2 regions of the Peribacillus sp. NPDC096379 genome follow, and region 1 is predicted to be linked to the other one. Evidence: riboswitches for the same ligand, from Rfam matches in the RefSeq annotation. Region 1 holds a riboswitch; the other holds the start of a gene.
The links. A riboswitch is a leader RNA that binds a small molecule or an ion and turns the genes downstream of it on or off. The one in region 1 is predicted to bind preQ1.

Region 1 (7,941 bases):
TCATCGATACTCCTCTTCTCTTACACGCCTCGTTTATTTCCCCATACTAATGCATGGAGTTGAGGGAGTACTTTAACTTCTTTTAACTCTTCATCTTGTATCACTTGTTCGATTAACTCTTCGTATTTTTGCAGTAAATGGGGAATTAACGCAGCGTCATTTGCAGTCTTCGTATCATCATTTCCCACCTGCATATAAAAAGGAATGCCAGGGTATCTTCTATGAATTTCCTTTGCATAGTCAAAATCAGCATCATTGAATACAACGACCTTTAAACTCACATTTCCTAAAAAATTGTCTGACATGAGCTTATTGAAAATCATATCAAGTGAGTCAAAGTTCGTTTTCATCCCTGAACTAGGTGGCTTCGGCGAGATCGTCAACTCATCGATTGAAAGCATCCAATCTTGCCATTTTGATCCTTGCGTTTCCAGACAGGTCTTCATGTTTTCTTGCTTTAATAATTGGACAAATTCAGCAAGATTCTTCAAAAGAGCTGGATTTCCACCTGATATGGTTACATGAGAAAAACCGTCTCCTCCAAGTTCTTTCAACTGACGCCAAATTTCGTCTGGCTCCATCTGCTTAATGAGATGTTTACCCGTTCCATCCCATGTAAATGACGAGTCACACCATGAGCAAGAATAATCACAACCCGCGGTTCTGACAAACATCGTCTTTTGACCGATGACCATGCCTTCCCCTTGAATGGTTGGACCGAATATTTCCATCACAGGAATTTTACTCAACCTCCATCCACTCCCTTTTTGTCTCGGCATAGCTCGTCGGTGTTTCATAAAGACGGACAAATTCAACCCTTGCCCCATCATATTGTTCTTGTCTATTTTTTAACGCGTCCGCCATTTTTTCATAAATCCAAACAACCATATTCTCAGCCGTCGTATTCATTAAGGGCAGCGTCTCGTTTAAATATTTATGATCAAGAAAAATCTCAATCTCATTTTTCCAAATTTCTTTAATATCTCCAAAATCAATGAGCAGGCCACGATCATCGATAAAACCGCTAAGTCCAAAAATGACGCGATACGTATGGCCATGAAGGTTTTTGCATTTTCCTTCATAGCAATGTAAATGATGGGCCGCATCAAAGGTAAATTCCTTACTAACAAGCACACGTTTAGCATGGTATTTTAATTGAGTGGATTTGATATCTTCATTGATCTTTTGTAATTTATCTACAATACGAAATCCATACATCATTTCTGCCCCTTCTGACTCAAGTAGTCATCAAGACCTTTTTGACGCAATTTACATGCCGGACATTCCCCGCAACCATCTGCCATGATTCCGTTATAACAGGTTAGTGTCTTTTTGCGAACAAATTCCAAAGCACCTAACTCATCCGCCATGCCCCAGGCCTCGGCCTTATTCATCCACATAAGCGGTGTATGAATCACAAATGGCTGATCCATCGATAGATTCAGCGTGACATTTAACGACTTTATGAAAATATCTCTGCAGTCCGGGTAGCCGCTAAAGTCTGTTTCACAAACACCGGTAATAATGTGCTTCGCTCCTACTTGGCTGGCAAGTACCCCAGCAAAGGATAAGAACAACAAATTTCTCCCCGGAACAAACGTAGAAGGAAGCTCCCCTTCTTCGCCCTCACTTACAGCAATGTCATCACGCGTTAAAGCATTCGGCGCCAATTGATTGAGCAGCGACATATCCAGAATATGATGTTTAATGCCAAGTTCATCTGCAATCTGCTTGGCACAATCAATCTCTAACCGATGGCGCTGATTATAATCAAACGTAACTGCCTCGACTTCTTTAAACTGCTTCATCGCCCAGAATAAACAAGTCGTACTATCCTGACCACCACTAAAAACGACTACTGCCTTCTCTTGCTTCATTAAAAAAATCCCCTTTTCGACAGAAAAACAGCACTACTAAGAAAGCAGTGCTGTTTTCCTTAGTTTTTTAGAGAGGGTAGCTAGAAACCTCTACCGTAATTAAACGGATTTATATTTACATCAGTTCATTTTAGACTAAAATCAGTAGATCTTCAAACTAAAAATAGAAAATGCATATTTTGGTACATATTATTATCCCTTTATTTATTGAATTTTGGTTTTGGAAGAGCCCCTACTACTGGGTGGGGAATGTATAACTCTTCTAAATAATTCATCTCATCAGGAGTCAACTGAATATTAAGTGCAGCTACGGCACTTTCAAGATGACTTTCTTTTTGGGCACCGATGATTGGCGCAACAACTTGATCCTTGTTAAGAAGCCATGCTAACGCAATCTTATCACGAGTAACACCATGATTGTTTGCTACTTCAGCCAAACGTTCTACAATGCCTTGATCAGCTTTCATCATACTATCGTATTTTGAATGTTGAACCATGTCTGTTTCAGAACGAAGAGTAGTTTCAGACCAATCACGAGTCAAACGACCTGAAGCGAGTGGGCTATATGGTGTAATGGCAATTTTTTCATCACGACAGAACGGAATCATTTCACGCTCTTCTTCACGGTAAATCATATTGTAGTGGTTTTGCATGGATACAAATTTAGTCCAGCCATTACGTTCTGCTACACGTTGCGCTTTTTGAAATTGCCAAGCGTACATAGCACTCGCACCAATGTAACGAGATTTCCCTGATTTAACGACATCATGAAGAGCTTCCATAGTTTCTTCAATTGGTGTGTCATAATCCCAGCGGTGAATAATGTATAAATCTACATAATCTGTTTCCAAGCGCTTTAAACTTTGATCGATTTCGCTCATAATTTCTTTACGAGATAATCCGCCACTATTAGGACGACCTGAACGCATTGTTTGATGAACTTTTGTTGCAAGAACAATATCGTCACGCTTAGCATAGTCCTTCAATGCCCGGCCGAGAATCTTTTCACTTTCGCCCATTGAATAGATATTCGCAGTATCAAAGAAATTAATCCCTAAATCGAGAGCTTTTTTGATGACTGGACGACTACGTTCTTCATCTAAAACCCATTTGTGGGTCCATTTTTCAGTATCCCCGAACCCCATTGCTCCTAAGCAAATACGAGAAACATCCGTACCAGTATTACCGAACTTTACATATTCCATAATAAAACCTCCCCTTTATTATTAACCGTACACTTTAGCAGCACTCGCAAAAGAAGACCTAGCTTTTGGCTCATCTTCATAAAGTGAAACTTCCATCAGTGGGGGGTTTTTTCATCCCCCACTGATAGTTAGTTGAACCAATCGGGGATTTACAGGCTGTTTATCCCCCACCTATTTATTTCTTGATTCTCTCACAAAAATTGAGGTGGGGGTTTTACAGCCTGTTAAACCGAGATAAAGTTCGAGATGTGTTAGTAATTGTTAAAATGTACCTGAAGTTATGAGCGCAGTTATGTAATCAAACTTCTGGAGTTAATTCTTCTTCCCATCTCATACTTGCCCGAATAAAACATCATAGTTTAATTTCGTACACATTCCTCAAACCGGTCACGTCCAGCTATTACTTTTTCTTCCATAGTAGATCTCCCCTTTTATTGAGAAATACTAATAGAAGGACGGTTTTTCAAAATCTGTATTTGGTTCGCTGACTCCTAAACTTTTGCCAATATATTTCGTATTATCAGCAAGTAAATCCATGATCAAACGCGCTACAGCCTGTCGTGTAACCTGTGCGCCAATAAATGGTTCCCCTTTTATAGTCAGTTCATAATCTTCGTTACCCTCTTGGTTATAAAGCCAAGTTAAACGAAGTAGTGTGTAATCTAGGTCAGAGTCTTCGACTACCTTCGCTGCAGATTTGTATAATGGTGCGCTAGATCCGACCATTGCATCATTCCAGCGGCCAAATGCACCAGCGACTTCATCATAAATACCTAAGACTGTTGCACCAATCAGACGTTTTACACCAGCTTCATCCATTGCCGAAACAATAGATTGTGTTGCTTTTGCGTTACGCATATCATTTAAATAAACAACATTAACGCCAGACATTGCTTCGACTAGTTTTGCTTTATCATTGAAGTCACCATCAATAATTTCTACTCGTTGACTTGCGGCTTTTAAACGAGAATTCGCGTGTCTCGCATATAGAGTGATTTCTGCATCTATTTCATTGAGCAAGCGGTTAGTTAACATACGAGAAACTTGACCAGCTGCACCTAAAATCAAAATTTTCACTTATTTCCCACTCCGTTTCGCATATATGTAGAAACATCGAAAATAAATTTTTGTGTGCAACTTTCATTCATCAAATTCACGAAGTCCTTTTTCAGCTGGAACAACATGACTTTCATAGTTATCGATTTTATAATTCAAACGATTAAGTGCACTTTGCATCATATCAATACGTTTTTTCAGTTCGTCGCGTTCGTCACATAAAATTCCCACACGAGCTGGGATCGTAGTATCGTCACCATCTTTGAACAACCCAATGTATTCGATTAGTGCTTCAATGGATAACCCTGCTTCACGCATGTGCCGAGAAAATTCAATCCAGCGGATATCTTCATCGTCAAAATCACGTACACCATTCTTATTTCTTTTTACTGGTGGTATTAAGCCGATACGTTCGTAGTAACGAATCGTATCAGCAGACACACTAGTTTTTTCACTTACTACTTTTATGTTCATGTAAATCAACCTTTTTATGTTTTTTATTAAGGTAATTGGATAGTTGGACGAATAATAACTTCGTTCATTGCAGTATCTTCAGGAGTGTCCATTACAAACGCCACTGTTTCAGCAATACGTTCAGCTGGAATTGCCACTGCATCGTACAGTGAATCGATACCGCCTTTAAGGTCTGTATCTGTGATTGTGTTCGGCAATTCAGTTGCTATGGCACCTGGTGAAAGAATTGTCACACGGATATTGCTTCCTGCCTGAGCCTCTTCTTGACGAAGTGCTTCAGAAATTGCACGTACTGCATATTTAGTACCACTGTACACACCACCACCTGGGTGAGTTTGGTGACCGGCAATAGAAGATACATTAATGAAGTGACCAGACTTTTGTTCACGCATAACTGGAAGACCAGCTGCGATTCCGTAAAGGACACCTTTAATATTTACGTCGACCATTCGTTCCCATTCCTCCACATGAAGTTTATCAAATGTTGAATGGGGCATAAGACCAGCGTTGTTTAACCAAACGTCGATTCGTCCAAAAGTATCGACCGCAAGTTTTGCGAGAGCTTCAACGTCACTGCGTTTTGTTACGTCAGTGATCGCGTAAATGACTTCACCGCCTTCAGCTTTGATATCATCTGCCAATTTTTGAAGACGCTCTTCACGACGAGCGCCGAGAACAACTTTGTCTCCGCGTTTTGTTAATAATTGTGCAGTTGCTTCGCCAATGCCTGATGATGCACCCGTAATAACGACTACTTTGTTATGTTCTATCATTTTATTTTCCTCCAGTTACTAACGTTCTACTTTCATTGAACCAAGTGCTTTTACCATCACGGGATCTCTGTGTGAGAAGTAGAGTGATTTCATTATGAAGAATTAAATCAACCAAACCGTCTGTATGAAAGTTACTTACGCCGATTGCATGAATTTTTCCTTCTTTATAAAGTTCTTCAAGTGCGCGCCATGATCCATAAATGTCTCCATATGGTTGGTGAATTAAATACAAATCAAGGTGTTCAAGTTACATGAGTTCCAGCGTTTTTTTCACTGCTACTTTTGTAGCTTCATAGCCAGTGTCATTCGCCCAAAGTTTGGAAGTAACAAATAATTCTTCATGAGGTACACCACTTTTCTTGATTGCACTACCTACAACTATTCGTTCATGTAAAGTACAGCAGTATCAATCAAACGATAACCAGCTTTAATTGCTGTAAGAACACTTTCTTCCTCCTTTTAAGTGAGTTCAGTATAAACCTTGGAGTGCACTCCAAGGCAAGAGGATAGTTTAAAAAAGTTCAAGAAATTATAAGTGCTAAATAACGCCCACCTGTCAGGTGGGCGTTTGTATATGCTTTAGTTAGTTTTATTTGGCCGTGGATAATTATCAGATGCCTTTTTGACGATATAATCTATTCTATAACGCCCCCCTGAGCGCGTCAGATGTTTTACATGTCTACCAGAAAACAGATATCTTTCTTTTCTGCATTACGAAAAGGTATCGATTTTACCTTTCGGACAGTGACAAACACTATTAGCTCATATAGAAACACAAGTCCACATTAACAGGTATATATATGTCGTCATATTTCTTGAAAAAAGTAAAGAGAAACATTACCATTATAAGGATGAAACAATTTCTATTGTGGAGGATATTATTTTATGGGTATAGCAACATATTCAAAATTCGATACATATAAGCATCTATTATTTTCATTGCCCTCTCCCCTTAAGGACGAGGCGCTCATTAACAAACAGTTTTTACTTGATAAAGATGAAAACAAGAAAATTGAACTTTATTATGCACCGTTTGAATACATGAATGAACAAGCAAAAGTAATGATTGTCGGGATTACACCTGGTCTGCATCAAATGAAAATGTCCTTTTCGACGGTGTTGGATATGAAGAATCAAAAGGTAGACGATGAGGAGATTTTACAAGAAGTAAAGAAACGTTCTAGCTTTGAAGGGTCGATGAGAAAAAACCTAATTGCCATGTTAGATGAATTACAATTACATAGCTACTTGGGTTTATCATCTACGAGTGAATTTTTTAATACGGCCAGTCATATCGTACAGACTTCTTCAGTCATCCCCTATCCCGTTTTCTATAAGGGGAAAAACTTCAGTGGCTCAACACCCAATATTTTAAAAACCGACCTACTAATGAAATATATAATCGAATGCTTTGCAACTGAATTAAAAAAGTTACATAACCCACTAATCATTCCTTTAGGAGTAAACGTAACAAAGGTACTAAACTTTCTTGCGGACAACCACTACATAGATCCTAACTCTATCCTTTACGGATTTCCTCATCCGTCCGGAGGCAACGGCCATCGTCATAAGCAATTTGCCGAAAATAAAGAGGAAATGAAACAAAAGATTCAATCATATTTTAGGTAATAAAGCGGTATCAGTCACTCCACAAAGTATTTACGAATTAAGTATATTAGTGGAATTGGAAAGTAAAACATCTGAAGTAGACTTTATTAGGCTAACAGATATAATAGACTGAACCGGATACTTTTTCACAGTTTGAAAATTCCCATTGTAAATGGTTTTTGAATGAGATGGAAAAATTCAATGTGATCGGCACTCAATACATTTAAATAAGACACTCGGAAATTCGAGTGCCTTTGCATGTATTATCAGTTGCACAGCTATATTGGCATCATAATATTTATAAACTAACTTTCTTCGGAGTCCAAAAATCAGTCCAGCCATTATCAATCGAATACTTTCAGCACAGCTGCACCATTTATCCGCTACTTTTCATAATTTCTCTTCAAAGCCGATATTTGCTGTTGTTAACATGTCTTGTTTCATCCATTATTTCTAAAGACTCATCATTTACATATTTCTAGATGATGCCTGTCATCTAATAAAAAGTGGATAGCCTAAAAAAGGACTATCCGACACATTCTACTATTGTATTTCCTCTAAATTCCCCGATAGCTGTTCAGCTACCTTACCTGTATCTCACGATTGATCCATGTAGGTGGAATTTCTCCCTGTAATCCGACAACTAGGTTTGTTGCTGCTAACATCGCCATTTTCAAGCGCGTTTCATAAGTGGCGGAACCGATATGTGGCAAAGTGACAACATTGGTCATCGAAAGCAAGGGATTATCAAAATCGACCGGCTCTTTTTCAAAGACATCTAGCCCAGCTGCTTGAATTTCTCCAGTATTGAGCGCATGGGTTAAAGCACCTTCGTCTACAACTCTTCCTCTTGAACAATTGATAAATATCGCCGTCTTCTTCATGTACTCGAACTCTCTTTTTCCAATCAACTTTTCAGTTTGAGGAGTTAGTGGTGTCATGACACAT
Region 2 (7,941 bases), on a different contig from region 1:
CATTGCTAACTTCGTTGTCGCATCATCTTTCTTCACAACAGCAACGGATTCAGTTAGTGAAAAATTCCCTTCAATTGGATCAATATAATCAATTGGTAACCCTGACTCTTTCGCTACAACTGCTTGGTGACGCAATCCAAAACCAGCAGCGACTTCCCCAGCTTGTACTTTCTTGATTGGGCCTGATCCTGAACTTTCAAGATGTGGACCACTATTTGCAATTAAATCATGAAGAACTGCTTTCCCTTCTTCTTCTCCATATTGATTAATGACTGCTTGAACTAACAGCCAACCTGTTGATGAGTCCAAAATATTAGGAATCGACACGAGTCCTTGGAATTCTGGTTTCGTTAAATCTTTAATAGAAGTTGGCATCATTAAGCCTTTTTGCTTAATTACTTCTGTATTCACAAAGATTGAACCTGTATTCGCTAAAACTGGCGTGTAAAACGGTGGATATTTCTCTAATGGATTTGTTTGAAACGATAAATCGGCAAACATGGAATGTTTTTCTTGCGCGCTTTCTACAAAATAAGAACTCATTGTTACTAAATTAGCTTCAATTTGATCTCCCTCTGCCAGTAGCTTTCCACCTAATTCAGATGTACCTAACGATTGAAGAATATACTTTCCATCGTATCCCGCGTCATTTAAAGCACTTTCCATAGCCATTGTGGCCTCTTCATCACCATTTGTATAAATCACAACTTTTTTTGATCCATCCTCTTTATTGCTGGTACAAGCAATTAATGCAAATACTAAACCTAGAACAAACAGAGACAACATAATTCCCTTCACCGTTTTAAACATCATTTTCCCTCACTTTACATAGTTAATAGTTAACGATTTATCCCGGTTTCACAGGCTGCACCCCCACACACTGATGGAAGTTTCACTTTGTTAATTGTTTCTTTTGAAGATAATCACAAAGTAACTTAATAAATAAATTTGTAATGAAGATCAGTAAAGATAAGACAAATATTTCATTGAATTTAGCGAAATGCTGTAGCTCTTTAATTTCGCTAGCTACTAACGAAGTTTGAGCTGTGACCAAAAAGATAATCCCGCTAACTGTAACCATTGAATTGATAAAATAGTAGCTAATCATCTCAATCACTGTCGATGCTGAGTTTGGTAGAATTACTCGATAGATTGTCTTTATCCAGCTATCTCCCAATAATTCTCCAGTTGTTTCCCAAGATGGGTTCATTTTAGATAGCGAATTTTTCGCCATTAAATATGGTGTAGTAAAAAAGTGAACAATATTACATAGTACGATAATTGTGAATGTCCCTTTTAAACTACTGCCATTAAAAAGCAGTAAATACGATAAACCTAATACCATACCTGGGACTGTGTTCGTCATCATTGAAATAATATCAATCGATGACTTCCATCTTAAAGGTGTACGGGCGTTTAGAATGGCTGAGCAATAGGCGAACAACGTGCCTAATACAGCCGTTAATGTAGCAACTAGTAATGAATTTTTATAAACATCTGTTAAATCGCTAGATTGAAAGATGTTCATAACATGTTTCAATGTGAAAGTAAGATCATAAGGAAAACTATTTAAAAATGGGGCAATAAACATGACGGCAAAAATAGAAAGCATTGCTACTATAATTACCGAGGAAATAACCCCCAAACAAATATCTCTAAATTTATGTTGAATCAGCTCTATATTGCTAAACTTGTCATAATGAAAATTCAGTTTTTCAAGATAATTTAGTAGTAATACACCAAACACGGCTGGTAGTAACATCAGTATGGCAATGACTGCACCATGATTAAAATCGGGAATGGAACCAAGCATCACTTGGTATAGTTGAGTCGCCACAACATAATACGTCCCACCTACCGAAGCTGGTATTCCGAAGTCTGTAAAGCTCAAGATAAACGAAAGAACAAAAGCCCCACCTAAAGTTCCCAATAATGGCCGTACGATTGTATTCATGAAACTTCTTAACGATCCATCCCCCATTAACTTGGAAACGACGATAAATTTTTTATCAATGTATTTAAAGGAATTATTAAGTAGAAGAAACGCTGCTGGTACTGTATAAATCACATAGCCAATTAATAATCCATTAAATCCATAAATTTCAAATAAATTTCGTCCAAAGATTTTTGTTAGTAAGCCCTGATTTCCAAATGAATACATAATGGCGAACCCATACGTAATCGTTGGAAGTAACATCGGAATTACAATACCAGTTTTAATGACGGTTTTTATCGGGCCGTAGATTCTTGTACAATTGACGGCATAAGCAAGAGTAAATGCTAGAATCGTTGTGATGACAGCCGTCATGGTAGAAATTTTTATGCTATTTCCAAATGCCTCAATTAAGTCCTGATTAGACAGAATCGAAAGATAGTTTGAGATACCAAACCCCTGATTTGTTTCAAACGAGCGAACAAATAAAGTGCCAAGCGGGAATAATAGAAACACTGCAAATACCACTAGTATAGATAAATAAATGACTCGCATTTCTGTTTTTACATTAGGCATATTTTTCACCGAATAAGTTATAAATATTTTGTCTCTTAATCTGTAATTGTTTAAGAATAAATTCTTTAACAAAATCATTTTTGGGTTGATTGATAATTTCCCGTGGTGTTCCAAATTGAGATATATTTCCCTGATTGATAATTAGAATTTTATCTGACAAAGTTAATGCTTCTTCCGGATCATGCGTTACAATAATCGTCGTAAGCTTAAACTCTCTTGCAATAGATTGAATACGCTGTTTAATGGATTCTTTAATGACCCCGTCTAGTGCACTTAAAGGCTCATCTAGTAATAATATTTTTGGTTTCATAACTAATGTTCTTGCAAGAGCCACCCTCTGTTTCTGACCACCTGATAACTCGCCAATTTTCTTTGTTAAATGAGGTTTTAACTCTAAGAATTCGATGTATTCTTGAAGCTCTTTCTCAGACACTAATCCCTTCTTATTTCTTAATCCATATACAATATTTTCATAAGCACTTAAATGGGGAAAGAGCGCATAATCTTGGAATACGATATTAAATCCTCGATTCTTCATTGGCACATGACTCATATCCATATCATTAAAGATAATCTTTCCATGGTCCAATTGGGTTAAGCCTAAAATAATATTTAATAAAGTGGTTTTTCCACTCCCACTCGGACCTAATAGGGAAACAATTTCACCAGCTTTAATTTCAATATTTATGTCATCTAAAACTACTTTTCTATCGAATTGTTTGCTTACATTTTGTAATTTCAGCAAACTGTTCACCCCCTTAAATACAACCTTAGTATAAAAACTCGATGTAAATTAATATAAAGATTCACGTAAATACTGTGTAAATATTGCGTAATTTATCATTAACTTGATACAAACTCATGCCTAACTTATTCTATATTCATGATCAACTCATCTTATTATTTATGTAAATATATTGAATATATAATAAGCAATCAGTACACTAGAATTAATACTTCTTTAAAAAATGATAACTTTGAGTAGGTGAATATATGTTTCCAGTTGAAAGACAACAGAAAATTACTGAATTATTAATGGTCAAAAAGGTTCTCAAAATATCTGAGCTAACTGAAGAATTAAAAGTCTCTGTTGATACTCTTCGTAGAGATCTAAACCTGCTCACAAAACAAGGGAAAATTGAAAAAATTTATGGTGGAGTTAAGCTCGTTGAAGCAAAATTTGGGGAATCGACAATTGACGAACGCTTGGTCAGCCATATAAATGAAAAAGAAGTAATTGCACAAAAATGTAGCGATTTGATCTATGACGGTGATTGTATTTTTATAGATAGTGGTTCGACAACCTATCAAATTGCAAAATATATTAAAAATAAGAAGAAGCTAACGGTAGTGACGAATTCAATTCCTGTTGTATTAGAACTAATAAATAGCGATGTAGAGCTAATTATCATTGGTGGAAAGGTTAGACATAATGAACAGTCTGTAGTAGCTTATGATTATTTATTCAATTTTAGCGAATTGAATATAGTAAAAGCGTTTATTTGTGCTAGTGGGATTACAGTCGAAAAAGGAATCTCTGATTATAATTTAGAAGAAGCAATTACGAGGAAAAAAATGATTGAATTATCTAAAGAAATTTATGTTGCCGCAGACAGTACAAAATTTGGTAAGGATGTCACCATTGGTATTGCAACACTTGATAAAATTCATTACATTATTACGGACCAAAATGTAAATAAGAATCTCATCGATTCATTTAAGAAAACAAGCACCCATTTAATCATTTCAGAATAATAATCCTCATTCAAAACCTGAATGGCGTTAAAACGCCATCCTTTACTATGAAAGATATATCATGAAGCACGCTACACTCGCTTAATCACAATGGTGGCGGTGCAGAGCGGGCATTTCAGCTACTTTCTCGATAATATAAGTATGCCCGCTAAGTAGATTGGCTATATTAGTAAGTCGCGAAGCCTCGTCCCATGTCCTTCATACAAAAAACGGAAATTCCACTCGTAATGAACGAATTAAGTGGAATTTCCGTTTTTCTATTATCATTTTAAAATTTTACAATTTATATGGAACACATATAAAGTGAAACTTCAATCAGTGAGGGTTTTCTTCATCCCCCACTGATTGTTAGTTGAACCAATCGGGCTTTTACGGGCAGTTCCCCCCCACCTACGCTTCCTCGATTACTCCAAGCCTTAAGGTGGGGGGGTTACTGCCCGTTAAAGCGGGATAAATTAGTTAAATCTATCATATGAAATTCATAACTTTAGGTGGATTAAATAACCTTATCGACAATACCCTTACCTTGTTTCAACGATTAACGATTGTCGACTTTTTCAGGATAAAGATCATGATTCATCAAACGGAAACTGGCCATCTCTTCGTACTTGGTACCTGGTTTCCCATAATTGCACCATGGATCGATGGAAATTCCACCACGTGGTGTAAATTTCCCCCAAACTTCAATATACCTTGGGTCAAGTAATTTTATTAGATCGTTCATAATAATGTTAACGCAATCTTCATGGAAATCACCATGATTACGAAAACTGAAAAGATATAATTTTAGTGATTTACTCTCGACAATTTTTTGATCTGGAACGTAAGAAATATACATCGTTGCAAAATCAGGCTGGTGTGTCAGTGGGCATAAACTAGTGAACTCCGGACAATTAAATTTCACGAAATAATCACGATTCGAATGAAGATTATCTACTGCCTCTAATACCTCCGGTGCATAATCAAATGAATATTGTGTATGTTGATTACCTAATAATGTTAAATCCTTTAAACCTTCTTCATTGCTTCGGCCAGACATAAAAATCCCCCTTGTAAATGGTTTCCCGACACTGTTTTAAAAGAGAGATCCGCTAATCATTCTATTGCAACTAAAAGAATAAAACATAAAAAGCCATGCCCAGTATGGACATGGCAAATTCCCATGTATCCATAGTTTTTTATAGAGGGTATCAGCTATGAACCTCTCCCGCTTACGTACGGGAATTCTCTTTCATATCATAAAGAACACTTAGCAAAACGTCAATTGAAACTTTATATCGTTTTATTATAGAAGGCGAGTATACAACATAGTTAATACGCTCAAAGAAGGTTTTGGAAATCCCTAACACGCTTTTCTACAAAAGTGCAAATGTTAAATGAATCTGAAGGTATCGTCAATATCCCATCAATTGTGTAGTATATGCTACAAATCCTATGATATAAGGAGGAATTGGTAGATGTAGCGGGCTTCTAGTAGTCTAAGCACCAAGCAACCGCAATAATGACGTTTGATAATTCCCTAGTTATATTGATATATTGAATATAGAGTGTAGCGGGATGATGAATCTGTGCATAGCAGCCAGAAACTAATTTGTGAAATAATACACAAAAAGGAGTAGATACGTATGAGATCTGTCAATGTAACAGATCACAAAGTGAAAGAAGAAATGAAAGATGATTATTCATTAGATAGAGTGCCACGGCAACAAAGGAATATGGGTTGGTTAAGTATTACAAATATTACCTTTGGTATAGCAACAGCCATTTTTTATTTTCAAATGGGAAGCGTTATGGCGCTTCAATTCGGAGCCATTAATGCCATTATATCCTCCATATATGCGATAATCGTAGCCGGTATACTCGGAACATTCATTGCTTATCTTTCAGCAAAGTCCGGTATGAACGTCAATTTATTATCCAGAGGGGGCGGATTTGGCTATATAGGCGCATCATTAACCTCGTTCATTTATGCAACAAACTTCATTATGTATTGTGCGTTTGAAGGCTTGATTTTAGTTTCAGCCATTCATACCTTCTTCCCGGTCATTCCAGAATGGGCGCTAATCGTTCTCTTCGGAACAATCGTTATTCCTTTGAATTGGTTTGGTATAAAACAATTAGATAAATTACAAAAGTGGTCTTTACCTATTTTTGCTGTTTTTTTGGTAACCGCAATCATTGTATCCATTTACACACCGTCAGTATATGAAGGGAGTTTTTGGACATATATGCCAGATGGCGTTCAAGTCGGGGGTAAGGCTTTACTACTTTGTATCGGCATGCACCACGGGATCATGGGTTTGACAGCCCTGCTTGCTTCGGACTATGCCCGTTTCCTTAAACCAAAAGATATCAAAGTAGGATCGGTTGCGATTGGATTTATTCCACAGATTTTCTGTTTTGGTGTCATGGGTGGTCTTGGCATATGGTTTGGTGTTCGTCTGGGCGAACCAAATCCAGGGGTTTACATCGTACTGCTTCTTGGTATTGGAGGAGCATTATTCACCATGCTAACCCAATTGAGAATTAATGTGACAAATATATATAGCAGTTCCTTATCATTATCTAACTTCTTCGAAAACATCTTTAAATTTACACCTGGCAGACGATTCTGGGTTATTGTATCCGGTATATCGGCGATCGTTTTAATGCTATGTGACATAGTGGATCATTTAGATACAGCAATGACATTCCAGGGAGTCTTTTTATTGGCTTGGGCTGCCATATTAGTCACTGACGCCATGGTTGTGAAAAAATTACTGAAAATTGGACCTGGTTATTATGAGGCTCGCCAGAAGTATTTATATAAATGGAATCCCGTTGGAGTCGTGTCTTTACTAATTGCAAGCGGCTTAGGGACAATAGCAGCATTAGGATATATGGGAGCGTTCTTACAAAGTACTGCAGCATTCTTTGCTGCGATTCTAGCAGCTATACTTACAGTCATTATAGCAATTTTCACAAAAGGAAAATACTATTATAAAAGCGAACCTAATGACATTCACAAGGAAGATCGTATTGCATAAAATAGTAAGTTAATTTTTACAGTCTCCTAATTTTTTATTCTCGTTCTCCCCGGTATCCCCCCTTCCGGATAGCCTTTTTATTGGGCACTTGATTTGTCTCTCGCTATTTTCTCTCTACGTTTTATCCAAGTTGAGACTTGGAATCGATTCAGGGGGGATATACAAGTAAAAAAGGTGCTTAAAGTATGCAGGCTAAAAGAGAGGAATTATGTTGTCAGATTCCTCATTATGCTCAGCTAGCAATCTTTTTCAGGTTTACTCGTAAGTCCTATCCTTTAAACCATCATGCAGTTCTTTTGGATATGCCAACGTTAGCTTAATAGGTTGTTATAACAACCTCATTTTTGAATAAGAGTCAAAGGGAGTGGCCATATAGACTGACTAAGTCTGGCTACCCCTTTTTGGTATCTAAAAGTCCTCGAGGCTCCAACAATTAAATGGTTGAAATACTAATTTAGCGAAATACTCTTTATAGAGGTGGTTCAAAAAGTCCGGTAAAAAAGCTTGCGGATTGCTTCAAAGCTCTGTCTCTACGTTCCTCACGTATTACTCCATACGCGCAGGTTCTCTCGAGATGCGCTCCTCGAACTTTTCGGCTCTTTTTATCCTCTTTTTTGAACATGCACTTATACTTATTTATTTTCTATGATC

Region 2: another riboswitch for preQ1. It lies ahead of queF (preQ(1) synthase); the one in region 1 lies ahead of queC (7-cyano-7-deazaguanine synthase QueC).

The regions. Positions count from the first base shown of each region.
Region 1 covers NZ_JBIWFD010000003.1:180,848-188,788, forward strand. Annotated here, with positions in the region: gene ACIQZI_RS14995 (VUT family protein) at 1-1, opposite strand, end outside; gene queE (7-carboxy-7-deazaguanine synthase QueE) at 21-749, opposite strand; gene queD (6-carboxytetrahydropterin synthase QueD) at 742-1,218, opposite strand; gene queC (7-cyano-7-deazaguanine synthase QueC) at 1,218-1,877, opposite strand; PreQ1 riboswitch class I at 1,931-1,974, opposite strand; gene ACIQZI_RS15015 (aldo/keto reductase) at 2,078-3,082, opposite strand; gene ACIQZI_RS15020 (NAD(P)H-binding protein) at 3,527-4,159, opposite strand; gene ACIQZI_RS15025 (MerR family transcriptional regulator) at 4,223-4,612, opposite strand; gene ACIQZI_RS15030 (SDR family oxidoreductase) at 4,639-5,385, opposite strand; partial or broken gene ACIQZI_RS15035 (aldo/keto reductase) at 5,453-5,838, opposite strand; gene ACIQZI_RS15040 (hypothetical protein) at 6,271-7,014, shown strand; gene ACIQZI_RS15045 (2-hydroxyacid dehydrogenase) at 7,575-7,941, opposite strand, start outside.
Region 2 covers NZ_JBIWFD010000006.1:75,579-83,519, reverse strand. Annotated here, with positions in the region: gene ACIQZI_RS21120 (extracellular solute-binding protein) at 1-810, opposite strand, end outside; gene ACIQZI_RS21115 (ABC transporter permease subunit) at 893-2,509, opposite strand; gene ACIQZI_RS21110 (ABC transporter ATP-binding protein) at 2,502-3,254, opposite strand; gene ACIQZI_RS21105 (DeoR/GlpR family DNA-binding transcription regulator) at 3,503-4,264, shown strand; gene queF (preQ(1) synthase) at 4,803-5,303, opposite strand; PreQ1 riboswitch class I at 5,429-5,475, opposite strand; gene ACIQZI_RS21095 (purine-cytosine permease family protein) at 5,890-7,290, shown strand; gene ACIQZI_RS21090 (LysR family transcriptional regulator) at 7,923-7,941, opposite strand, start outside.